DNA from 2 places in the Desulfotomaculum defluvii genome. Region 1 is predicted to be linked to the other one. Evidence: riboswitches for the same ligand, from Rfam matches in the RefSeq annotation. Region 1 holds a riboswitch; the other holds the start of a gene.
The links. A riboswitch is a leader RNA that binds a small molecule or an ion and turns the genes downstream of it on or off. The one in region 1 is predicted to bind glycine.
Positions count from the first base shown of each region.

Region 1 (12,396 bases):
CACCCCTTTATTGAAGATAGAGAGTCTCTGGTTATTTTAGGGGAACACGTAACACTGGAAGCAGGAACTGGGGCGGTACACACAGCACCAGGACATGGTGAAGAAGACTTCCAGGTTGGTAAAAAGTACGGACTGCCTGTATTGGCTCCTGTTAACAACCGTGGTAAATTTACCGCCGAGGGTGGTAAGTTTCAGGGTCAGTTTATTATGGATGCCAACAAGTCCATCGTCGAAGAATTAAAAGAACGGGATGCTTTAATGGGCCACGTTAATATTAAACACCAGTACCCCCACTGTTGGCGCTGTAAGCAACCTATTTTCTACCGGGCCACTGAGCAGTGGTTTGCATCGGTGGATGGTTTCCGTCAAGAAGCACTTGAGGCCATCCGCAATGTAAAATGGGTACCTTCCTGGGGTGAAGATCGTATTTACAATATGGTAGAGGGTCGTGGCGACTGGTGTGTTTCCCGTCAGAGGACCTGGGGTGTGCCCATCCCCATTTTTTACTGCAATGATTGTGGTAAAGAAATCATCACTGAGGAAACCATTACCCACATTGAAAGTCTATTTAGAGCACATGGTGCCGATATCTGGTTTGCCAAGGAAGCCAATGAATTGGTGCCAGTTGGTCTGACCTGTCCTCACTGTGGCAAGGGCAAGGATTTCAGCAAAGAAATGGATACCATGGATGTTTGGTTTGATTCTGGTTCAAGTCACCTGGCCGTGCTAGATCAACCTGAAATTTGGCCGGAGCTACAGCGTCCTGCGGACCTTTATCTGGAAGGCAGTGACCAGCATCGGGGTTGGTTTAACTCCTCTTTGTCAACATCTGTGGCGGTGACAGGAAAACCCCCCTATAAAGCTGTATTAACCCACGGCTTTACCGTGGATGAAAAGGGACGCAAGATGTCTAAATCTCTAGGTAATGTAGTGGATCCCTTAAAAATCTGCAGTCAGATGGGTGCAGATATCCTGCGGCTATGGGTATCCTCCGCCGACTACCGAGCTGATTTAGCCTTGTCCCAGAATATTTTAAAGCAGATGACCGAGTCATACCGTAAGATTAGAAATACTGCCCGTTTCCTACTGGGTAATATTTACGACTTTGATCCTGCTAAGGATAAGGTAGCCTATGAGAAATTGCCTGAGTTAGATCGTGTGGCCCTAATGGAACTACACAAGTTAATTAAGCAGGTGTTGGCTGCCTATGAAAATTATGAGTTTCACGTTGTTTACCATGCCATACACAATTATTGCGTTGTGGACCTCAGTGCTTTCTATTTGGATATTATCAAGGATCGTCTTTATACCGCCGTGCCGGGTTCCCTAGAGCGTCGAGCAGCCCAGACTGTTCTTTACGAGGCATTGGATGCTTTAGTACGCCTGTTGACTCCGGTACTGGCCTTTACCACCGAGGAAATTTACAAATACATGCCTGTGGTGGGAGAACGTGCTGTTAGTGTGCAACTGCTAGATATGCCCGAAGTGAATGTGGAGTATTTGGATATTGAGTTGGAGAAGAAATGGGATAAAATCCATGAAATTCGCAAAGAGGTATTAAAGGCTTTGGAAGTAGCCCGTCAGAATAAAGTTATTGGTAATGCATTGGAAGCCCAATTAGACCTTTATATGGCAGGAGAAGTGGCAGAAGTTCTTAAACCAATGGCCACTGAGTTAACTACGTTATTTATTGTTTCCAAAGTAAATCTGCACCCATTTACTGATGCCCCAGCAAATGCAGCAAAAGCAGAAGAAATGGAACTAGCTGTCCAGGTGACTGACGCCCCAGGTGCCAAGTGTGAGCGCTGTTGGATGTACCATGAAGAAGTGGGCAGCATCGCCGAACACTCCACCCTTTGCCCCCGTTGTGCTGAGGTGGTAAAAAGTACAGTGGCCAGTGAATTATAATTTGCCATCAACCCTCAGCCGTTAGCCTTCAGCTTTTTGCATTTTTTGCTTAAGAGTTATTTTGGTTCTGGCTGTGCGCCATGTGCCAAATATCCAATGTGCAAAAAGGCCCAAGGCTCATGTCTTATAGCTAAGGATTAAAAAAGGAGTGTCGTGAAACTATTTTTCAATAGCTAACGACACTCTTTTTGATATTTATTCTACAGCTATGACGTAAGTGGAACTGTAGGGAACGATAATCATTAATCTTTAGCTCGCAGTGCATCTAGATCAATAATACCCTTTTTTGCTCGCTGGGTAATAATGCCGCCGATCCGCCCTGACTCAGCTGATGTCAAGCCGCCCCAACCATCTTGCTTAACCTTATGGGCTAGGCCCAATTCTTCGGCAATCTCCAGTTTCAATAAATCCATCGGGGTGGGCTTCTTTTCCTTTTTCTTGCCGTCCCTTTGTACTTTACTGTCCTTTTTCTTTTTAATAGTATGATTTAACTTTTGAACCACAGAATCCATGCTAACCTCCCAAATTTGCACAAATGCACATAATGAAGTTTGGTCTTAACCACTGATCAAATACAGTGGCCATGTGCTAAAGCCCCTTGAACATAACATGCATAAAAAAGCCCAAGGCCCAAGGCTCATGGCCCAAGGCCTCTCCGGAAAGCTAATAGCTAAAGACTAAAAGCTAATGGTTAATTTTACTTGGTTCTAGGTGTCAGTCTAGTATTGATATCCTCAAATTCCTCATTAAAGGATGAGATAGGTTTCCCCTGGGAAATTCCCTGTCCTATTTTTTTGATTCTAGTCACGGTATCAATATCCGAGGTAACAATAACAGTGTAATTTTGATCAATATTTTTCACTCGATCAGTGACATTTTGTTCTATTTGGGCAGAATGGGTAGTCTCTAAATTTGCGTTTAAGTCTAGGCCCAAATAAATTCTCTTACCGGAGATTACTGCTGTGGAACCCTGCACGCCTTCCACTTGATTTGCTTCATTAACCACCCGATCTGCTAAATCCTGAGGGTAATTTTGATTCTGGGTGGTATTGTTATTAGGCTTAGCTGGGACCTGTTGTGTTGGATCAAGAGGCTTCTTGGCGGCAGTGCAGCCGCCAAAGACAAGGGAAGTACCCAATAATAATGTCAGGGATAATAATGTTAAATTTTTGAATTTATTCAAGTTAGCTCCTCCTTTGAATGATATTATTTTTATTATTTCTTAACTGCAATAGATTATGCTAACAATAGTTTACCTACCTGGTTACTATGATCTAATGTGACTTGATCCATGAGGAAGATATTATTTTCACATTAGTTAGAAAAAGAGGAATTTTTGAAAATAGGAAGAAATGTTTATAAAAATCAATATTTTTGGATGATGGCTGCGGGAGAGATCCAAGGGGGCGCCGAAGGAGCAATTCTGTTTATGGCTGTGTAAACAGGTTAAACTCTCAGGCAAAAGGACTGCGGTCGGACAAACTCTGGAGAGTACTGCTTATAATGGCGGACACCCAAGGGGAAGCTTCAAATGGAAGTCATCTCTCAGGTTACAAGGACAGAGTTATACCAGTAAGGGTATAGCTTTGTCCTTTTTGTTTTTACACTTAAAATATTTAGCCAAGAGACATAATAATAGGGAGGTGGAGGTATGCAGGAATTAAAACGTACGCCTTTATTCCAGGTGCATTTGTCTGCAGGGGCAAAGATGGTGGAATTTGGTGGCTGGCTAATGCCAGTCCAGTATGAAGGAATAATTAAAGAACATCAGGCTGTGCGTTCTGCTGCTGGGTTATTTGATGTTTCCCATATGGGAGAAATCCAAATATCAGGTTTAGCTGCTAGGGAATTTGTGCAGAAACTTATAACCAATGATTTATCGAGGCTAAAGCCAGGGTGTGCCCTTTATTCTCCTATGTGCAACTCCCAGGGGGGGACCATTGACGATTTATTGGTCTATCAGTTGGAAGAGCAGCAATATCTATTAGTAGTAAATGCTTCCAATATAGAAAAAGACTTTAACTGGCTTAAAAGAAAACAGACGCCGGATGTGGAGATAAAAAATGTATCCGAAATTACTTGTCAACTGGCCTTGCAGGGACCACGGGCTGAAAAAATCTTACAAAAGTTAACGGCGGTAAATCTCAATGAAATTAGATACTTTTGTTTTGTATACGGCACTGTTGAAGGAATAAATTGCCTTATTTCACGTACAGGTTATACAGGTGAAGCGGGCTTTGAACTTTACTTTCCAGCAGAACATGCAGAAATGCTCTGGCAGGCTATTATGACAACTGGAGCAGAGGAAGGAATTAAACCCGTGGGTTTAGGGGCTAGGGATACCCTACGGTTTGAGGCCTGCTTAGCACTTTATGGTCATGAGCTAACAGATGAGATTTCTCCTTTGATGGCTGGGTTGGGTTGGACAGTAAAATTTAGCAAACCTGAATTTATTGGGAAAGAATCATTGTTTCAACAAAAGGAAGCAGGGCCGGCATATAAATTAGTGGGCCTAGAAATGATTGATAGAGGGATACCCCGTCAGGGTTATGCCATTGTTAGAGAAGGCCAAGAGGTAGGTTGGATAACTTCTGGCACCTTTGCACCAACTATAGGTAAGAATTTAGGTTTGGGCTATGTGGCCGTACAACATGCTGCAATGGGTAATGAATTGTCTGTCATGATTCGCAACAAACCGATTAAAGCACGGATTGTAGAAAAACCATTTTATAAAAGGGAGGACTAAAAGATGAATTTGCAGGAAGATTTAAAGTACACCAAAGAACATGAATGGGTAAGAGTTGAGGGTAATCGGGCTATTATTGGTATTACCGACTATGCTCAGGATTCCTTGGGAGATATTGTATTTGTTGAACTCCCTTCGGTAGGGGAATCCATTGAGGCAGAAAACACCTTTGGCGTGGTGGAATCAGTAAAGACTGCCAGTGATCTGTATGCCCCAGTAAGTGGCAAGGTCCTGGAGATAAATGAAGAGCTCAGTGATGCTCCGGAGCAAGTAAACCAAGATCCCTATGGAAAGGGCTGGATGATTATTGTGGAAATGTCCGATACCTCTGAATTGGACAATTTAATGAATGCCCAGCAATATAAGTCTATGGTAACAGAAGCCTAAAAGGGGAAGAGGTTGGTTAATTTGAAATTCATTCCTCATACTAATGAAGAACTATGCCAGATGTTACGGGACATCGGCATTGAAAACACGGCAGAATTGTTTCAGGATATTCCCTCCCAAATTCGGTTTAACCGCGAACTTGCTGTGGAGGGTGGTTTAACGGAAATAGAATTACAACGCCATCTGTTTTCCATGGCCGGATTAAATCAAGGGGTGGAGGAAAATATTTGCTTTCTAGGTGCTGGAGCCTACGATCATTATGTCCCCAGTGCTGTGAAACATATCTTATCCCGTTCCGAGTTTTATACGGCCTATACACCTTATCAACCGGAAATCAGCCAGGGAGTTCTCCAAAGCATCTTTGAATATCAGAGCATGATCTGTCTGTTGACAGGCATGGATGCTGCCAATGCATCGATGTATGATGGGGCCAGTGCTTTGGCTGAGGCTGCTTTAATGGCCTGTGCTGCCACCCGGCGGGACCAAGTTCTGGTGGCCAAGACTGTACACCCGGAATATCGTGAAGTAATCAAGACCTACTTACGTGGGCCAGCTATCAAAATTTCGGAGATTGCTTACCAGCAGGGTTTGACCCAGACAGACGATCTTAATAATTATCTGGATAAAAACACAGCTGCCATCTTGGTTCAGTATCCCAATTTCTTTGGTTGTATTGAGGATTTGGTAGAATTGGCGGAGAGAGCCCATGCCGTAGGAGCATTACTTGTGGTTTGTGCTGATCCCATTGCCCTGGGATTACTAAGATCTCCGGGACAATGTGGTGCCGATATTGTTGTGGGAGAAGGACAAGCTTTAGGTATTCCCTTGTCCTACGGAGGTCCGTACCTGGGATTTATGGCCTGTAAGGAAAAACTTCTTCGCAAGATGCCTGGAAGAATTGTTGGTCAAACCGTTGATGTAGATGGTAAACGGGCCTATGTATTAACACTCCAAGCACGGGAACAACACATCCGTCGGGATAAGGCAACTTCGAATATATGTTCTAATCAAGCCCTATGTGCTCTGACAGCTACAGTCTATTTAAGTCTGGTGGGTCGGAGAGGATTAAGACAAGTGGCTGAGTTGTGCCTACAAAAGACAGCCTATACAAGGAATTTGCTGTCCTCTCTACCTGGTTATCAGTTAGCATGGCCAACACCAGTGTTTAAGGAATTTGTTATCAAAACCAAGGTATCACCAAAGGTGATTAATCAGAAACTCCTCCAATACAATATTCTAGGTGGTCTTGACCTGGGGCAGTACTATCCTGAACTAAAGGAGCATATGTTATTTTGTGTAACAGAGAAAAGAAGCCGCCAAGATATTGAACTGTTGGCGGAAAGACTGGGGGCAATATCATGACGGAAAAGTTAATTTTTGAACTTAGTTCACCGGGGCGTCCGGGGATTCTTTTTCCGGCCAATGATGTACCAGAAGTTTCCCCCAAAGAACTGTTACCTCCAGAATTTATCAGAGAACAAGAGGTACCTCTGCCGGAAGCCAGTGAAGGTGAAGTGGTTAGACACTTTGTAAGGCTATCCAGAATGAACTTTGGTGTAGACGTTGGTTTTTATCCCCTGGGATCCTGTACTATGAAATACAATCCCAAAATTGCTGAGGATGCAGCGGGGTTAAACGGCTTTGCCAATTTGCACCCCTATCAAGCTGAGGAACTTTGTCAAGGGGCATTACGATTAATGTATGAAACCCAGCTGGACCTGGCTGAAATTACAGGCATGGATGCCTTTACTCTGCAGCCAGCTGCCGGGGCCCATGGCGAGATGACTGGTATGCTGATTATTAAGGCCTATCTAGAAAGTAAGGGAGAAACTGGACGTACCAAGGTTATAGTGCCAGATTCTGCCCATGGTACCAATCCAGCAACGGCAACCCTTTGCGGCTTTCAGGTGGTAGAAGTGAAGTCTGACCAGCGGGGTGGCGTTGATTTGGATGCCTTAAAAAAAGTACTAGGCCCCGATGTGGCAGCCTTGATGCTAACAAATCCTAGTACATTGGGCCTTTTTGAAGAAAATATAAAGGAAATTGCAGACCTAGTACACCAGGCTGGAGGTCTATTATATTACGATGGAGCCAACCTCAATGCCATCATGGGCTATGCCCGACCCGGAGACATGGGTTTTGATGTGATGCACTTAAACCTACATAAGACCTTTGGTACACCCCACGGCGGTGGTGGGCCAGGTTCAGGTCCTGTTGGCGTAAAGGTGGCCTTGGAACCCTTCCTTCCTAAACCAGTGATTGTACAGCAGGATGGGAAATATCTGCTTGATTATCATCGCCCTCAATCCATTGGTCGAGTCAAAGCCTTTTATGGCAATTTTGGCGTGGTAGTAAAGGCCTATACCTATATCAAGGCACTGGGTGGCCGAGGGTTAAAAGAGGTTTCTGAGCATGCTGTACTTAATGCAAACTACCTAATGAAACAGCTCTCAACCCACCTTCAAGTTTCCCATCAAAGAATATGTATGCATGAGTTTGTAGCTTCACCTCCAGGGGATATGAAGGAGCGGGGCATAAAAACCCTTGATATTGCTAAAAGACTGTTGGATTATGGCTATCATCCGCCAACAGTATATTTTCCACTTATTGTAGAAGAAGCCATCATGATTGAGCCGACGGAAACAGAAAACAAAGAAACCCTAGACGAATTTGCCGATAATTTAATCAAAGTATTGGAAGAAGCTAGGAAAAACCCCGAGACTTTAAAAAATGCACCCTTTACCACTCCCGTGCGCAGACTGGACGAAGTAACAGCAGCACGCAAACCTCGCTTAGGATGGTTCCCAGAATAATCGCGGGCTTTGGATACTCTTGATTAAGAGTTTTGTACTATGATATACTGGCAACGGATTCCATGGGACTTCATCTGCACTCAAAGGATGAAGTCCCATTTTTTAGCTATTAGTCATTAGCCATTAGCCATTAGCCTTTAGTAATAAACTAAAAGCTAAAAGCTAAAAGCTAAAAACTAATAGCTAAAAGCTAATGGCTAAAAGGAGAGGATGCAAGTGGTTTCGGTCCAAGAGAAGAAAATGAAGGTAGCACGCCTCTCTATTATCTCCAACACATTTCTAACTTCGGGTAAATTGTTAGTTGGCCTCAGTATGGGGTCCATCGGGGTTATATCTGAAGCTATTCACTCGGGATTGGATTTAATTGCATCCTTTATAGCTTTCATGGCAGTGAGGCATTCGGGAAGGCCTGCTGATGAGGATCATCCCTATGGACATGGAAAATATGAGAATTTGGCCAGTATTATAGAGGCAATTTTAATCCTAGTGGCGGCTATAGGTATTTTTATTCAAGCTGTGCCTAAACTCTGGCAGGGTGGTCAGGAAATAGAATCCCTTGGCTGGGGGGCTGGTGTTATGGCTGTTTCAGCAGCAGTTAACTTTGTTATCTCGAGAAGGTTAATTGCTGTGGGAAAAGAAACTGATTCTCCAGCCCTAGTGGCAGATGGTTGGCACCTAAAAACAGACGTTTATACATCCCTTGGGGTTTTTGTCGGATTGGGGGCTATTTATCTTACGGGATATACCTTACTGGATCCAATTGTGGGAATTATTGTGGGAATCCTGATTGTGAAGGCTAGCTTTAATTTAATCAGGGAATCAATGGGGGTAATGCTGGATGTTAGTTTACCCTCAGAGGAAGAGGGAATAATAAAAAAAGTATTGGCCAAACACTCTGACCAATATATTGAATATCATAGTCTACGTACTCGCAAATCTGGTCCCTACCGATATGTCGACCTTCACTTAGTCGTATTACGGCACTTACCCATTGGTACAGTACACAAATTGTGTGATCAAATTGAGGACGAGATTGAAGGAGAATTACCCGAGGTACAGGTTTTAATTCATTGTGAGCCCTGTGAAGAGGCTAAAGAGATCCTAGAAGAAGTGAGTTGTCCTAGAGATATCTGTCTTGCAGAGGAATGTTCAGCAAGTTCAGAAGGGAAAGATAAAGCATAAAAATGCGACAAGGAGAACCGTCTCCACTGTCGCAAGTGGTTACCGTAAGGCTTCTTTCTGGAAGGATAGATTTTGGCTCCCCATAGGCAAAATGGTGTATGGGGAGATGGTTCCCGCAACACTAACTAGGTTTGGTGCCTTAAAATCAATCTTGATGGAATAAATTCTTTTGATATGGGAGCGAAAGTTCTTTATACTGTATAAGGGCTGGTTATTTTGAACATGCATTTTTAAGTTTTGAGGTAGTTCTATGACTAGAACTACAGGCTTAAATCGACGGTTTAGACCAACCGAATTGCGTGCGTCGATCATTGCCTCCAGCAAAGTACAGCGAATTATGTTTTCTGGCTGAAGTCCCTCTTTCATGACCTTTCGAATCTCATCAAGGGATCCTCCCAAAAAAACGTTAGCCATAGGGTAAGCTCCTTTCCGTCAAGCTAGTTACAGCATCATTAGTTAGTAGACTAATAATGCAAGAATAATGCCAGAAGAAATAAGCGAGATTATGGCCTACGGCATGTTCCGATGTGCACAAGGTGCAATATTAACAAATCTGAATGTTCTAAAAAAACACACAATGTTCTGAAATCGAACAAAAGTAGGAAGGGTTTTCCTTTCCTACTTTTACATTCTCAACTAATAAATTCCTTTACTTCCTTGGGTTTGAACCTTTGGTAATAGGTTGTCTTTAAGTTCAGCAATTAGCATACCAGCCAAAATTAGCAAGCAACCGATCCATTGGGGGAAAGATAATACTTCTCCGGCCCAAAGCCAACCAGTTGCCGCAGCAAAAACTGGTTCCATAATAAAAATAATAGCTGTATGAGTGGCAGAGGTAAATCGTTGCACTGAATTTTGAATTAAAAATGCTAGCGCAGTGGCAGGTATTGCTGTGATTAAAAGACCAGTCCAGACAGGACGGGTAAACTCAGTGGGCATGGTCTCCCAAAGAGCTCCACAAACCAGGCTGATGGCAGCCACCACTCCCACTTGAAGAATGGCCAGTAAGACTGGGTCATGCTGAGGAGCATATTTTCCTACTAGAATAATATGTGCTGCGTAGCAAATAGCACAGAAAAAAACTAAGATATCTCCTAGGTTTATATTTAAGTTGCTTCCCAAAGATAACAAGCCTAGTCCCAGTGTTGCACTGGTGATACCTAAGATAACTGCCAGATTAGGTAGTTTTTTTGAGATTAAAGCTGTAAACAACGGGACTAATACCACGGCTAACCCAGTGATGAAACCTGCATTGGAAGCAGTTGTATATTTCAAACCTATTGTTTGCAAGGCGTATCCCGCAAATAAAAAAACCCCAATAATAGAGCCAGCCTTAACAGTTTCAGCAGTTATATTTTGAAAACGTTTTCTATAAATTAAACCTAGAAAAGCAAAGGCTAGGGCAAAACGAATTCCGATAAAATAATAGGGGCCGATACCTGAAAGAGCGTCTTGTACTACCACAAAGGTTACACCCCAAATAAAGGTAACCCCTAACAGGGCTAAATCAGCCTGTATTTGCAATGCTTTTGTCACTTAACCGCCTCCTGTAAAACATTCCAGTTTATTTTCTCATTCAAAGATTTTGCTGTCAATTTAGAATCAAAATAAAAGAATTTATATAATTTTGTAAAGTGAAGAAGGAATTTGGCTAACTTTGCAGAAGTAAATTTTTATAATCACAGATAAATAAAAATTCAACGTTTAATAATTTGCACTACATTTGGGAGGGAATCGTAATGAAAAAATCTATCAAGTATGCATGGCTGATCGTATTAATGCTAGCTCTTGTAGTTTCTGTGGTGGGTTGCGGTGGCAATGATCAAACACCCGCAAAGGATGCTGCTGAAAAACCAAAACTAGTAGTAGCAGCGGATGCTACCTTTGCACCCTTTGAATTTACCGAAACAAGTACAGGTAAGTATATTGGCTTTGATGTAGAACTGATGGAAGCTATTTGCAATGAAGTAGGTTATGAGATGGAATTTCGTAGCATGGGTTTTGATGGTTTGATTGCTGCTTTACAGGCAAACCAAATTGATGCAGTTATTTCAGCTATGACAATTACTGATGAACGTAAAAAGGCAGTGGATTTCTCTGATCCTTACTACAAGTCTGGCCTGATTGTTGCTGTACAGGCAAGTAACAATGAAATTACTAGCTTTGAGGACTTAAAAGGCAAAAAGCTTGCTGTACAAAGTGGTACCACTGGTGCACTGCAGGCTGAGAAGATCACTGACAAGGATAAGATTACTTATTTCACCAGTTCTGATCAAGCTCTGCTGGAACTTAAAAACGGTGCCGTGGATGCAGTGGTAAATGATTATCCAGTGAGTGCTTATTTTATCCAGCAAGGTAATGATGAAATTAAGCTGGTAGGCGAGATTCTCTCCTCAGAAGAATATGGTATCGCAGTTCCCAAGGGAGAAACCGAGACCCTAGAGAAGATAAATGCTGGTTTGAAAGCAATCAAGGAAAATGGTAAATACACTGAAATTTACAAGAAGTGGTTTGGTGAAGAACCAAAATAAAGGTCGACGGACAACCAGATATCATGTACAATAGTGTATGCGTAACAATTCTGTTACGCATATATTTATGCAACGGAGAAAGAGGTAGGTGAGGCTATGGATATTTTGATGATTTGGCAGGATGCTTTGCCAATATTATTGATGGGTCTGAAAATGACCATTCAGTTAACAATTTTAGCTGTACTTTTTGGATGTATTATAGGTTTGTTTTTTGGGCTGGCAAAATTAAGCCGGATTTCCTTCATTAAAATTCCTGCTGTCATATATATAGAATTTTTCCGGGGATCCCCTTTGCTGGTGCAGCTTTTTTTAATCTACTTTGGCTTACCCCAGATCATTGGTCACCCGGTTGATAAGTTCTGGTCTGCTGTGATTGTCCTTAGCTTAAACAGTGGTGCTTACTGTGCGGAAATATTCAGAGCAGGGATTCAATCCATTGAAAGAGGACAGATGGAGGCAGCCCGCTCCTTAGGCATGACTCATGTACAAGCCATGCGGTATGTTATTCTACCCCAGGCCTTTAAACGGGTTATTCCGCCCCTGGGCAATGAATTTATTGCCATGATGAAAGATACCTCGCTGGTATCAGTCATTGGTTTGGCAGAGCTTGCCCGCAGTGGTCAGCTCTATATTTCAACCACATACAAAGCCTTTCAAATATGGTTCCTGGTGGCAATCTTCTATATTATTATGACTTTGTTGATATCTGAGTTCTTTGTGAACCGCATGGAAAGGAGGCTGCAGGCCGGTGATCGTAGCTAATAATGTAGAAAAAAGTTTTGGTAAGCTTCATGTTCTCCGGGGTATTAGTTTGCATGTAAAGGAACAG
Region 1 covers NZ_BAAHYV010000008.1:307,800-320,195, forward strand. The annotation lists gene ileS (isoleucine--tRNA ligase) at 1-1,908, shown strand, start outside; gene ACYQ03_RS16885 (alpha/beta-type small acid-soluble spore protein) at 2,151-2,420, opposite strand; gene ACYQ03_RS16890 (YhcN/YlaJ family sporulation lipoprotein) at 2,606-3,091, opposite strand; glycine riboswitch at 3,287-3,388, shown strand; gene gcvT (glycine cleavage system aminomethyltransferase GcvT) at 3,560-4,654, shown strand; gene gcvH (glycine cleavage system protein GcvH) at 4,658-5,041, shown strand; gene gcvPA (aminomethyl-transferring glycine dehydrogenase subunit GcvPA) at 5,063-6,403, shown strand; gene gcvPB (aminomethyl-transferring glycine dehydrogenase subunit GcvPB) at 6,400-7,854, shown strand; gene ACYQ03_RS16915 (cation diffusion facilitator family transporter) at 8,071-9,036, shown strand; gene ACYQ03_RS16920 (hypothetical protein) at 9,076-9,450, opposite strand; gene ACYQ03_RS16925 (DMT family transporter) at 9,673-10,572, opposite strand; gene ACYQ03_RS16930 (basic amino acid ABC transporter substrate-binding protein) at 10,776-11,567, shown strand; gene ACYQ03_RS16935 (amino acid ABC transporter permease) at 11,664-12,329, shown strand; gene ACYQ03_RS16940 (amino acid ABC transporter ATP-binding protein) at 12,316-12,396, shown strand, end outside.

Region 2 (12,396 bases), on a different contig from region 1:
GAATTAAGACCTTAAGGCCTGCAGCTTCGGCCTGGGTAACTATGGTACCTATTAAATCATCGGCCTCAAAGCCATCCATTTCATAATAGGGAATTCGCATGGCCTTTAGCACATCACGGGCTAGAATAAATTGAGGACGCAGTTCATCGGGAGTAGCCTTGCGGGTTCCTTTGTATGCGGCATAATCCTGGTTGCGAAATGTGACCTTGCCTTTATCAAAGGCAACAGCAACTAGGCCTGGTTCTTGCTCATGTATCACCTTTGTAATCATGTTGGTAAAACCATAAACTGCGTTGGTAATAACCCCTTTGCTATTGGATAGCAGGGGAATGGCATGAAAAGCCCTGTGTATCAAGCTGTTGCCGTCTATTACAATCAGCGTATCAAGGGACAAAGTTAGCACCTTCCTTATTTAGCATCTTTAGTATTTTCCTCGGAAAAGTTCAAAATACCTTCCCCCAGTGTTAATTTTACTGGATAAGAAAATTAGGAAGGGTTTTGGGGGTACTCTCTAGAAATTACCATATACAGTAAAACTGTTATGAGGTGGTACTTTGTTAAAACGTTTGGTACTTATTTTTTCATTTTGCTCCCTGTTCTGGACTCTTCCGGTCTATGCCCAAGAAGATAAGGCAATAAATGGTGCGGCAACTCTAGGGGAAGTTTTTGGTTATATTAGTCAGTTCCATCTTGACAAGCCTGATATTGATGAGTTAACCAATGCTAGTATTAAGGGGATGCTGGATCAATTAGGAGATCCCTATACTGTTTATTTTACTGATGGGGAACTGAATCAATTTAATGATGAGCTAAACGGTGACTTTGAAGGAATTGGGGCAGAACTGGAGATTCAGGATAGGTACCCCAAGGTGCTACGGGTACTGGATCAATCACCGGCCCAGCAAGCAGGGTTACAAGTCGATGATATCATCCTAAGGGTGGATGGTTATGATCTGGCTGATAAGCCCTTGGTGGATGCTGTAAAGATGTTACGGGGAACCAAAGGGACAAAGGTTACCTTGCTGGTAAGACGGGCTGCCCAAGGTGATTTTCAAGTAAATATTACTCGTAATACAGTAAATATGCCGACAGTCTACGGTGAGTTGATCAATAATAAAATTGGCTATATTGCAATCGATAGTTTTGGCCTTGATACTGGGGAGGAATTTGGTAATCAATTAATAAAGCTAACTGAAAAAAATGCAGATTCATTTATTATTGATCTGCGTAATAACGGTGGAGGTTTTGTTGATTCTGCAGTAGAAATTGCAGCGTATTTATTGGGGAAAGATAAAGTTATTTTTATCACAGAGGATCGAGATAAACTGAGGATTTCCTACTATACTGAATATGAAAGGATAACCCAGCAGGTTCCCATGGTGGTATTGATAAATGGTGAAACAGCTAGTGCTTCAGAAATTTTGGCAGGTGCCTTGCAGGATTATGGTATGGCCACCCTGCTGGGTACCAACAGTTATGGCAAGGGAACAGTACAAGATATTATCCCTTTGGGAAATGGCGGAGCACTTAAAATAACCACTGCAGAATACCTCACGCCAAAGGGGCGCAAAATCAATGGCATAGGTCTAAAGCCAGATCTCAATGTAATGACGCCAGCCCTTCAATTACATGCGGCGGTACAGTTATTGCATCCGGAAAAAGTAACCCTCCGTTATACAAATGCTGGGGCTAGCATCAATGGTAAATTCTTTAACACAATAGGGCTCCAAAAAATGGCAGAAGAGTACTTTGTTCCCCTGCGTCCGACCATGGAGGCTTTGGGTTACCAAGTACATTGGGAAAATAATAGGATATTGGTCACAGGCAAAAATTCAATTTGGAAGTTACCAACTGACGGAGGTAATAGTATTTTAAACGGTCAATCTAAGATAACACGGCCTTTACTTAAGAAAGATAACACCACCTATATTTCATTAAAGGATTTGACTTTGTTAGGCTGTGAAATTCTGGTGCAAGGGAATGAAGTGGTTATTACAGATTAACTCTTATTGACCGGGGTTTTTTTAACCCCGGTCATATTTTAAAAGGACCAAAAGTATAATTGAATGGGATAAATACAGCAAGGGGATGTTAGATCATGCTAGATTTTTTAGAACCTCTGCTGCACCAGGTGACTGTTATAATTTCAGCCCTTGGCTACTGGGGGGTGGGGCTAGGTATGGCCATTGAGAGTGCCAATATTCCTTTACCCAGTGAAGTAATACTTCCCTTTGGCGGATATTTGGTTTACACAGGAAGGCTTGGTTTTTGGGAAACTGTAATGGCAGGCACTGTTGGAGGGACCATAGGATCTATTGCTTCCTACTATCTAGGCTTGCGGGGTGGGCGGCCTTTTTTGCAGAAATACGGTCGCTATATTGGAGTGACACCAAGTAAATTGGCCTTAGCAGATCGGTGGTTTGAAAAATATGGAGAGGCTACGGTGTTTTTTACCCGTTTGATGCCTATTGTCCGTACTTTCATTTCTTTACCCGCTGGGATCTCTGGTATGAATTTTAAAAAGTTTGTTTTTTACACATTTTTTGGCTCCTTGCCCTGGAGTATCCTCTTAGTTTATGCTGGATATGCTCTGGGACAAAATTGGCAGTCATTAAAACCTTGGTTCCATCGGGCGGATTTTTTAATGGCAGGTTTACTGGTGGTTTTGGTGGTTTATTACTTTTATGCGAAGAAAAAACGTAGATAAAAGGAAACCCCTCGGTCAATTAATGTCCGGGGGGTATTTTAGGTGGTTTTTTATTAATGAAGATGTTTTTTGAATGGCAGCCTTGAGGATTTTTCATCTTACGGGAAAACAAAGGCCAGGCCAGCAAGGTTAATAAGATGAGCAGTATGGTTACTTTGGTGGCTAGACCTTCGGCTTGACTAAAACTATGGCCCAAGGCTGTATAAATGATTATTTCAGGTAGTTTACCTATGGCTGTGGCAATAAAAAAAACCCGGAATGTCATTTTACTAAGTCCAGCAACATAGCTGATAATACTGGAAGGAATTATAGGGATTAAGCGGGCCATAAAGACTACCCAGGGACCTTGGCGGTGACTCATTTCATCAACCTTGATCAGATGGGCTTCCTTAAGGTAGCGTGTTACATAGCCTCTGCCGAAACTCCTGGCGATATAAAATGCAAGGGTAGATCCGATAATAGATCCTGTTAAGGTCAATATGATGCCATACTTGACTCCAAAAATAAAGCCATTGGCACCTGCCAAGAGGAAAAGTGGCAGAGGAGTAAATAGTGTTTGCAGGATCATTAAGGCTAGACAGATTAGCACTGTCATGGCCCCATAGGAGCGAAGATATTCGGCTAAGTCTTCAGAATTTGAAAAATTGGGCATATTCCAAGTGGGTAGCGTATAAAGTCCTAAAACATATAATGTTACCACAATAATGGATCCTGTAATGATTGCAACTACACATTTTTTAATCATATATATCCCCTAATGTTATGTATATAGAGCAAATTAACTATACCAAATTCCAGAAATTCTGAAAAGGTAAGAGATTACTAATTATAATATATTATAAAACCTGACAGCGAAATGCTCCCCTGAAGATTCCAGGGGAGCATTTATCGCAATTTTTATAGACTAAAAACAACAATTAAAAGCATCTTAAACCGTTCCTTGGCCATCAAGCCATGGGGTACGTTATTGGGCATGACTATAGTCTCGCCTTTTTTTACAATATGGGTTTCGGTACCAATGGTTATTTCAGATTCTCCATCCAAAATATAGACCATGGCATCACCTGGTGAAGAATGGGAGCTGATCTCTTCTCCCTGATCAAAGGCAAAAAGAGTAACGCTTAGGGGTTTTCCCTGGGCTAAAGTTCTGCTGACAACCCTACCCTCCTGATAATCTACCAAAGAAGCTAATTCGACTGCTTTGGAGAATTCAATATTCTTAATAAAATGTTGAGCTGACAATAGGCTTCCCCCTTATTCAATAATCTCAAAACCCTTTTCTTGAAAGACTTGTTTAATAGTGTTCATATCAATCTTTTTCAGGGCCGCCCCCTTGGTGATAGTCATAACTCTACCTGCTGTGTTTAACATAGCAGGTTTAACAATATCTGTAAAACCAAGTTCCAACATAATATTTGCTATTTCAGGGTGTTCTCGAACCAATTCATAGATATTTTTATCAAGGTTAACTGTTTTATTCATGTCATCACCATTTTATTTTTTGATTACCTTACCCCAAAATCACAAAAAATATAAAGCAAGTGGAACTGCTTTTCAGCCCACTTGCTTCCATTAATCAATGGTTGCTTCACCATATTTCAACAACTCAGATACAGTAACCAATTTGTAGCCCTGTTGCTTTAAACCTTCCAAAACTAGTGGCAATGCTTCGGGTGTTTGCAAGCAAGTATCACTGGCATGCATTAGAATAATTGCTCCAGGCTGTGTCTTTTTCAAAACACGGTCAACGATGGCCTGCACGCCAGGCTTTTTCCAATCTAAAGAATCGGCACTCCATTGAATAACCTTGTAATTTAGTTCCTCCGCGGTTGTCAGCACCATGTCATTCCAATCGCCGTTGGGTGTACGAATTAATGTTGGTGTTACACCAGTAACCTCCTTGATTTTTTTCTGTGCGGTAAGAATGTTTTTCTTTACCTCGTCTTTGCTATAATCACTCAAATTAACATGTTCTTCACCATGACTTGCTATTTCATGCCCCTCAGCCACAATTCTTTTAGGGAATTCAGGATGTTTTAATGCCCAGGGGCCCGAGATAAAAAAAGTAGATTTAACATTATGTTGTTTTAAGGTATCCAGGACTGGGCCGGGAACCTCAGTTCCCCAACTAATATCAAAGGTTAAAGCGGCTACCTTTTGATCTGTTTTCACCTTGTAGATAGCATATTTCTTAGCTGAAGTAGGTGATATCTGCTGTTGATATAGGAGTGCTGTAATAACACATGCACAGATAAAAAAGGTACCAAAAACAAGTAGCTGTTTTTTAAATTTACGGTAATCAAAAATAAATACTTTCATAGACGACACCTCCCCATACCTAAATAATATTGAAAACAAATGGAAGATATGAGGAAAATTTTTAAATTTACCCATTTATAAAAATTGTTTCCTGTTATCACTTATTGGTAACTGGCTAAAAATATGGCTGGAGGAGGATGAGGTGTGAAGCTTAAAAACTTTATCAGTGTTATCCTGTGTATACTAAGTATAAGTTTATTATTTCCTGAAAAGTCTTGGGCTGAAGATGTTTCCGTTAATAAAGTACCCAAAATTAAAGCTTCGGCAGCTTGTTTAATGGAGGTGAAAACTGGCCAAATTCATTTTGAAAAAGAAGGAGATAAAAGAAGAGAGCCCGCAAGTTTAACTAAAGTAATGACTGCCATTGTAGCCATCGAAAATGGCAATCTCAAGGATATTGTTACTGTGCAGCAAAGGGCTGCCAATGTCTCAATGGGACAAGATATCGGCTTGAATACTGGGGATAGGTTATATTTGGAAGATCTGTTAAGGGCTGCTCTAATGTATTCAGCCAATGATTCAACGGTAGCCATTGGGCAGCATATTGGTGGGAATCACGATCAATTTATTGATATGATGAACAAAAAGGCAACTGCTTTAGGTATGAAGAATACCAATTTTGCTAATACCAACGGTTTTCATCATCCAAACCATTACACCACAGCCAATGATTTAGCAAAGTTAACTTGCTATGCCTTAAGGAATAAGACCTTTGCCGAATTTGTTCGAACCAAAGAGGCTACGATTACCTGGCTAGCCAAAGAAAATAATGCAGAAACTAACGAAAACAAGAACATGACACCACCTAAACAACGAAGCCTAAGGTCCACCAACAGATTATTGCACTCGGATTTTGAAGGGATTAACGGGGTTAAGACAGGAACAACTCCAAGGGCAGGTAATTGTTTAATTGCCTCTGCTACCAGAGAAGGACGACAATTGGTGGTTGTTATCTTAAATAGTAACAATCGTTGGAACGATGCTACTCGACTGCTGGAATATGGTTTTAATGAAGTAAAACAGAGAATTTTGATTGAAAAGGATGAGGTGGTATCTGAAGTACAAATTCAAGAGGGGGTAGAGAAAAAGGTCACGCTGGTAACAGCCCATAAAGTTGAAGTTTATGTACCAGAAATAGATCGGGATAAAATAGAAAGGAAAATTACTTTAACCCCCTCAACCATGGCTCCTGTTAAACAGGGAGTTAAACTGGGCAAAATGGTATTTATACTAAAGGGTAAGGAGATTGCCGCAGTGGATTTGGTAGCAAATCAGAATATTGAACGACTTGCCTGGTATAAACGTCTTTTTGATTAAAATTATAAATTAAACAAAGGGGCTGTTGTACAATAAGTGATTATTGGTGCAAGGAGCCCCTTTGGTTCATTTAAGGCAATCTTATTTTAGTCCAAGAAAAATGCTTGACTTTCCGAGAAGCATCGTATATATTAATTATTGCCTTAAGAATATTAGGTTTTTGTTAGGGACGTTAGCTCAGATGGTTAGAGTGCTGCGTTGACATCGCAGAGGTCACTGGTTCGATTCCAGTACGTCCCACCAATCTTTATATTTTAGTTTTTTTACAACAAAGCTGGTGCAAAATAATCAGCTAAAATATTTTTAAGACTCAGGGTGTAAACCCTGGGTTTTTTGGTTTTATGTATTGTGTATAGAAATCACTTTCACTATCTAAATTGGTTTCAGGAGGTATCCATAATGAAACAAATACCAGTAAAAGAGATTATGATCAGTGCGGAGGATTACTTAACCATAAATCAATTTGACACTGTTAAAGAGGCAATTCAAAAATTGCAATCTTCCTTTAAGTTAGATGATAAAGGAATTGCCAGAGGGCATACATCAGTTTTAGTAACCAATGATAAGGGGAAATTAGTTGGCATTCTAACTATTCGAGGGATATTAAAGGCTTTGGTCATGCAAGAACAGAGCAAAGAATTACCAGCAAATTATTTATGGACCATCTTTGTATCTAAATCTTATAAAACCGCATCTGAAATTCCAGTGCGGCGGATTATGAAAGACCGTAACGTATTTTCCATAGGTCCTAATGAAGATATTATGAAGGCAGTGCATATGATTGTTGACAATAAAGTAAATGCTTTACCGGTGGTGGAAAATGGAAGAGCAGTGGGTATTATTCGGGCCAAAGATATATTTGGTATGATTGGTGTATTAATCGATGATTATGAAAATGAAACATAAGATTCGTCTTCTCTAAAAGGACAAAAGTGTTAAATAATTAGAATATATAAACTTCTTTCTAAAAGATTGCACAATTTCCAAAAAGTATTAAAATAATGTTTGTACAACTGAATAATAACTGGATGATATTTGCGGGAGAGTGGCAGGGATGCCCACCGAAGGAGTTAAACTCTCAGGTACTTTGGTAAAAGTAGAACCGTAAATGGACAGAACTCTGGAGAGACCCACTAAGGGCGCCGAAGGTGCAAACAGCTGTTTTTAAAGCTGTAAATCTCTCAGGCAAAAGGACAGAGGGTGAAAGGAAAAGCAATAGTTTATAAATTATGCTTTTGTTTCGCATAGTCTGTCTCTCTGGAGTCAAATCTTTGATTTGACTCTTTATTTTTTTCAGCATAGAAGAGGGAGATGGGGAAATTGGATTTTGTCAAAATTCTTGATCAAGTGGACAGTTTTGTATGGGGACCACCACTTTTAATGTTGCTGGTTGGTACTGGAATTTGGTTAACTTTTAGGCTTCAACTTATTCAGTTAGTTCGTTTACCAATGGCTTTGAAACTAATTTTTAAGGCCAAAAATGATGGCACAGGAGATGTTAGTAGTATTGGTGCTTTATGCACAGCATTGGCAGCAACCGTGGGTACCGGTAATATTGTAGGTGTGGCTACTGCTGTAGGTGCTGGTGGACCTGGAGCGATCTTTTGGATGTGGATGGCTGCATTTTTTGGTATGGCCACTAAGTATGCTGAAGGTCTGCTGGCAGTCAAATACCGCACCATAGATAAAAATGGACAAGTTTCTGGTGGACCCATGTATTACATCGAGAGAGGCTTGGGGCGTAAATATCGTCCACTGGCTATTATGTTTGCGGCCAGTGGAGTTCTGGTGGCCTTTTTCGGCATCGGTACTTTCCCTCAGGTAAATGCCATTGTTGATACTTGTAAACTTTCCTTAGGAATTCCTACCTATATCACTGCAGCAGTTATAACTGTGTTAGTGGCAATGGTTACCATAGGTGGACTGAAAAGTATTGCTCGGGTTTCAACGAAAATAGTACCTTTGATGGCTGTTTTATATTTACTAAGTTGTTTTTATATCTTAGTTATATTTGCTGATCAGATACCAGCCGCTGTAGAATTGATTATTTCCAGTGCTTTTACCGGAACTGCTGCTACTGGCGGATTTTTAGGAGCTACTATAATGTTGGCAATTCGTAATGGTGTGGCCAGGGGTGTCTTCTCTAACGAATCGGGTCTAGGTAGTGCGCCCATTGCGGCTGCTGCAGCAAAAACCAAATGGCCTGCGGAGCAGGGATTGATTTCCATGACTGGTACCTTTATCGACACCATAATCATTTGTACGATGACTGGTCTATCTTTGGTGGTTACTGGAGTCTGGTCAGGCGAAGCAAAGGGTGCTGCCATGACAAATGAAGCTTTTCTGGCTGCCATTCCCGGCTTTGGACCCATTGTTTTAACTGTTGGTTTGGTTCTATTTGCTTTTACTACTATATTGGGATGGAATTATTATGGGGAAAGATGCTGTGAGTATCTTTTTGGAGTCAAAAGTATTAAGGCCTATCGTTTAATTTTTATTGGTCTAGTAGCAGCCGGTGCCTTTCTGAAGTTGGAGGCTATTTGGCTGTTAGCGGATATCGTAAACGGCTTAATGGCTCTACCAAACCTAATTGCCTTGTTGGGTTTAACCGGTGTTATTGTCTCGGAAACCAAACTCTATTTGGATCATGTAAAGTCCCAAGAAACTAAAAATCGTTCGGAAGTAGTTTAGGATTCTTTGCTGTCAGCCCTCAGCCTTCAGCTTGTAGCGCATTTATAGAGGGTGTGGGCCATGAATAATGGTCCGGTAACATACGAATTAAAGGGTCTGATATTAATCAGACCCTTTAGAAATTTTGGAAATAAAATTAATATGTACACACGGTACAGACTATTTACAACCTCAGCCACCTTTACCGATCATTCTAAAGATTATGATTACTATGATGATAAGTGCTAGATAGGATGCAATGGAGCTTATATCCATGGGAAAGCCTCCTTTCTTACTAATTATAAATATTCGTCTAAAACAGGCTAATTCCTTTTCTTATATCTTAATTTACCTTTTCCTTTGTATGTTATATGATATAACAAAGGACATAGGGGGGATAAATATTGGACGTCAGATTCATGATAGGAGTAGGTTTCCTACTGGTGGCCGCCTTTATTTATTTTACACAGGTTGTCTAGTGCGACAGCGGGGACGGTTCTCGCTGTCGCATTCTGATTCTGTACTTAGATGCTGAAAAATGCGACAGCGAGAACCGTCCCCGCTGTCGCATAAAAAAACCGCCGGAAGGGCGGTTTTTTTATGCTATTTTTTATCCTTTGCTGCGTTAAGTTCAAGCCCAAGGATCTCTTTAATGTCCATCACTACCGGGGCTACTTGTTCTGATAAAGTCTCCAGTTTCACCAGCAATTCCTGAATCTTGGCCACTTTAGCTTCTGCTGTTTGAATGGTGGCTTTAGCGTTCCATCGTATAAAAAAGGAGCCTTGCATCATTTTTATCTGTTGCCTAAGTGATATAATTTCAGCTTCACATAGTTTTTTTAGCTCTTCTGTTTCTCGAAACATATAAAGAAACACCTGCCTTTTTTCCCATAATATTGAATACTGCTGTAAAAGGTGATGTTTCTGGTTAAGAAAATTTTAAAAGCAGTAGATATAAAGTTGCTAAAATAAAAATCTTTAGAGGTCTTGCTTAATATACTTTTAAAAAGCCAAAAAAAAGGGGTGGACTTTTTGGCTAAAAAAAGAAAGCATCATAGTAAAAGATATAAAGTAAATGCCAGTGTTACTAAAAAAAAGGAATTTATTTTACTACAAAGCTCTTCGGATAGGGTTGTGATTCCTACCTACATTAGAATAAAAAGAATGAAAATAAGGGGGGGATTTCAAACCTTTGTCAACTCAAGTTGTGTACATCAGCATGTTTCTCTACCCTTTATAGCTGATCAACCTAATTCCCAATCGGTAGAGATCAATATTTCTCCTGATATCATTCTAGACACTGCTAAAGGACGAGGCAGGAGGAAAACCTTGGGCCAGTTTGTTGCTGATGATTGCATCACTAATTCTCTAACTAATGTAGTAACTAATTTTTGTAAGCAGCCGGCCTTCGAAAATCCTTATCCAACCATAAATGGGTTAACGCCTGACGTTATTGGGCAAAAATCCCTAGTTCGCAGAAGGAAAAAGCCCAATATATCCTTTGTGCCTGAGGGTTGTCATACTGATATCATTTCCCTGCCAGCTTATCATAGTGTTAGTATTACCAACGAAATACCAAGGAAAGTATATACCTATATTGATCGGCCAAATTCCCCGGATATTTTAGGGCCAACATATAAAAAGAGAAAGCGTAGAGAATCAGATATAACTTCCTTTGTGCCTAAAAGTTGTACGGTTGATCTAGAACAAATCTCTTCATCAACAAAAGAGGTAGAATATTATGACATTTATAGCAAGGAGAGTGAGAGAAGTAATAGTGATACAGTTGTTAAAGTAACCCAGGAAACTAAGATATTTAAAAAGAGTTGGCTGCTTCTTGTAGTGTTTTTAATGTTGTTACTCTTATCTAGCTTGTTATGTTTAAAATAAATTTTTAGAAAGAAATTATCTTCAATAACTCCAGAGTTAGGATTGATCCATAATTTTTACATAGGATAGCAACATAGATTTTTGCCTATAATGCTAGTAGATAAAGATAAATTTAAAATTTCGCCAAAATTGAACCAGTATACAAAAAAATGCCTCTCATATACTAATAGTAAAGGAAGGGGTGATCGTGGAGATGAATCAATGCCTTTCCATTGGAGCCACCCAGCATATTGATTTGTTGAGAGATAAACTCGGTAAAGAGTTTAAATTAAACGGAGATAATAATCTAATAGTAAAGCTTACGGAAAAACCAGCTGGTAATATCACTTTTTTATCCTGTGATTTCAATGGAACTATATGCTGTGGCGGGCCTCTGGAAGATCAGATATTGTTCAGGCATTTTGTTGCAGATATCATTTCAGACCTAATTTTAAACCACTGGGAAAAGGCAATTATCTTGGATATTATCAGAGAAAGTTATTTTTTCTTTAATGAAGATGAGAAAAAAACAATTTTCCAATATTCTCAAGACTATTCCAATGGATTAAAGGTATTTCCTGGACGGATGGAACGTTTAGATAGAAAGAATTTTATAATTAAAAGGCTGGTAGAATATTTAGAGCAAAATAATAGCCTTGTCATAGATGGTTTTGTAAGATTTCGTTTGAAGGATTATATAAATGAGATAAAAGAAACCGTTGACCAGGCCGTAGATGATTATCTTATGGAAAGAGAATACAGAGAGTTTATCCAACTTCTTAAATATTTTGTGGAAATTCAAGATCCTAAAATTGACCTTGTTAATGTTTTACTTAACAAAAAAGGTACCTACCAACTCCTGGATCAAAAACATGAACCTATTAATAGTGAGTTTTTAGAAGGGTTTATTCTAGATGTTATGGATAATGAAATTAACTACGAAGACCTGTTAATCAGTGCTCTTATTACCATAGCTCCTAATAAAATAGTATTTCATTACGGAAGTCAAATAAAACCGCAAACCACTATTGATACGATCAAGCATGTTTTTGAAGGAAAAGTACAAGAATGTACTGGCTGTATATTATGCCAAAAACAACAGCAATAAACAACCGCCCTTCACAAGGCGGTTGTTTTATTGCCGTTAGCCATTAGCCTTTAGTCATTAACCATTTACTATTAGCCAATCGGCAATTTTGTATACTAAAAGCTAAAAGCTAAAAACTAAAGACTAAAAGCTAACAGCTAATTCTATTGCACCTTTCCTTACATTTTGATATAGTAATGTCGTTAATTGACGAATGGAGGTTATGTAAGGTGCAGTGGTGGACGGTTGTTCTAGTTCCTGTTATTGGCGCCTTTATTGGTTGGGTTACTAACTTAATTGCTGTAAAGGCTATATTTAAACCATATGAACCTATTCATATTATCGGGTCTTTTTCAATTCAGGGAGTTGTACCTAAAAGAAGGCAGGAGTTGGCCAGAAGCATCGGTGAGGTTGTGGAGAAGGAACT
Region 2 covers NZ_BAAHYV010000007.1:1,154,748-1,167,143, reverse strand. The annotation lists gene polA (DNA polymerase I) at 1-394, opposite strand, end outside; gene ACYQ03_RS12785 (S41 family peptidase) at 555-2,003, shown strand; gene ACYQ03_RS12780 (DedA family protein) at 2,099-2,707, shown strand; gene ACYQ03_RS12775 (TVP38/TMEM64 family protein) at 2,727-3,452, opposite strand; gene ACYQ03_RS12770 (cupin domain-containing protein) at 3,605-3,949, opposite strand; gene ACYQ03_RS12765 (DUF1858 domain-containing protein) at 3,962-4,189, opposite strand; gene pdaB (polysaccharide deacetylase family sporulation protein PdaB) at 4,280-5,026, opposite strand; gene ACYQ03_RS12755 (D-alanyl-D-alanine carboxypeptidase family protein) at 5,171-6,343, shown strand; tRNA gene ACYQ03_RS12750 (tRNA-Val) at 6,510-6,586, shown strand; gene ACYQ03_RS12745 (CBS domain-containing protein) at 6,743-7,249, shown strand; glycine riboswitch at 7,454-7,550, shown strand; gene ACYQ03_RS12740 (alanine/glycine:cation symporter family protein) at 7,664-9,034, shown strand; gene ACYQ03_RS12735 (hypothetical protein) at 9,617-9,877, opposite strand; gene ACYQ03_RS12730 (hypothetical protein) at 10,046-10,903, shown strand; gene ytxC (putative sporulation protein YtxC) at 11,097-11,990, shown strand; gene ACYQ03_RS12720 (DUF445 domain-containing protein) at 12,200-12,396, shown strand, end outside.
Region 2: linked by a shared signal. The riboswitch ahead of ACYQ03_RS12740 (alanine/glycine:cation symporter family protein) and the one ahead of gcvT (glycine cleavage system aminomethyltransferase GcvT) in region 1 are both predicted to bind glycine.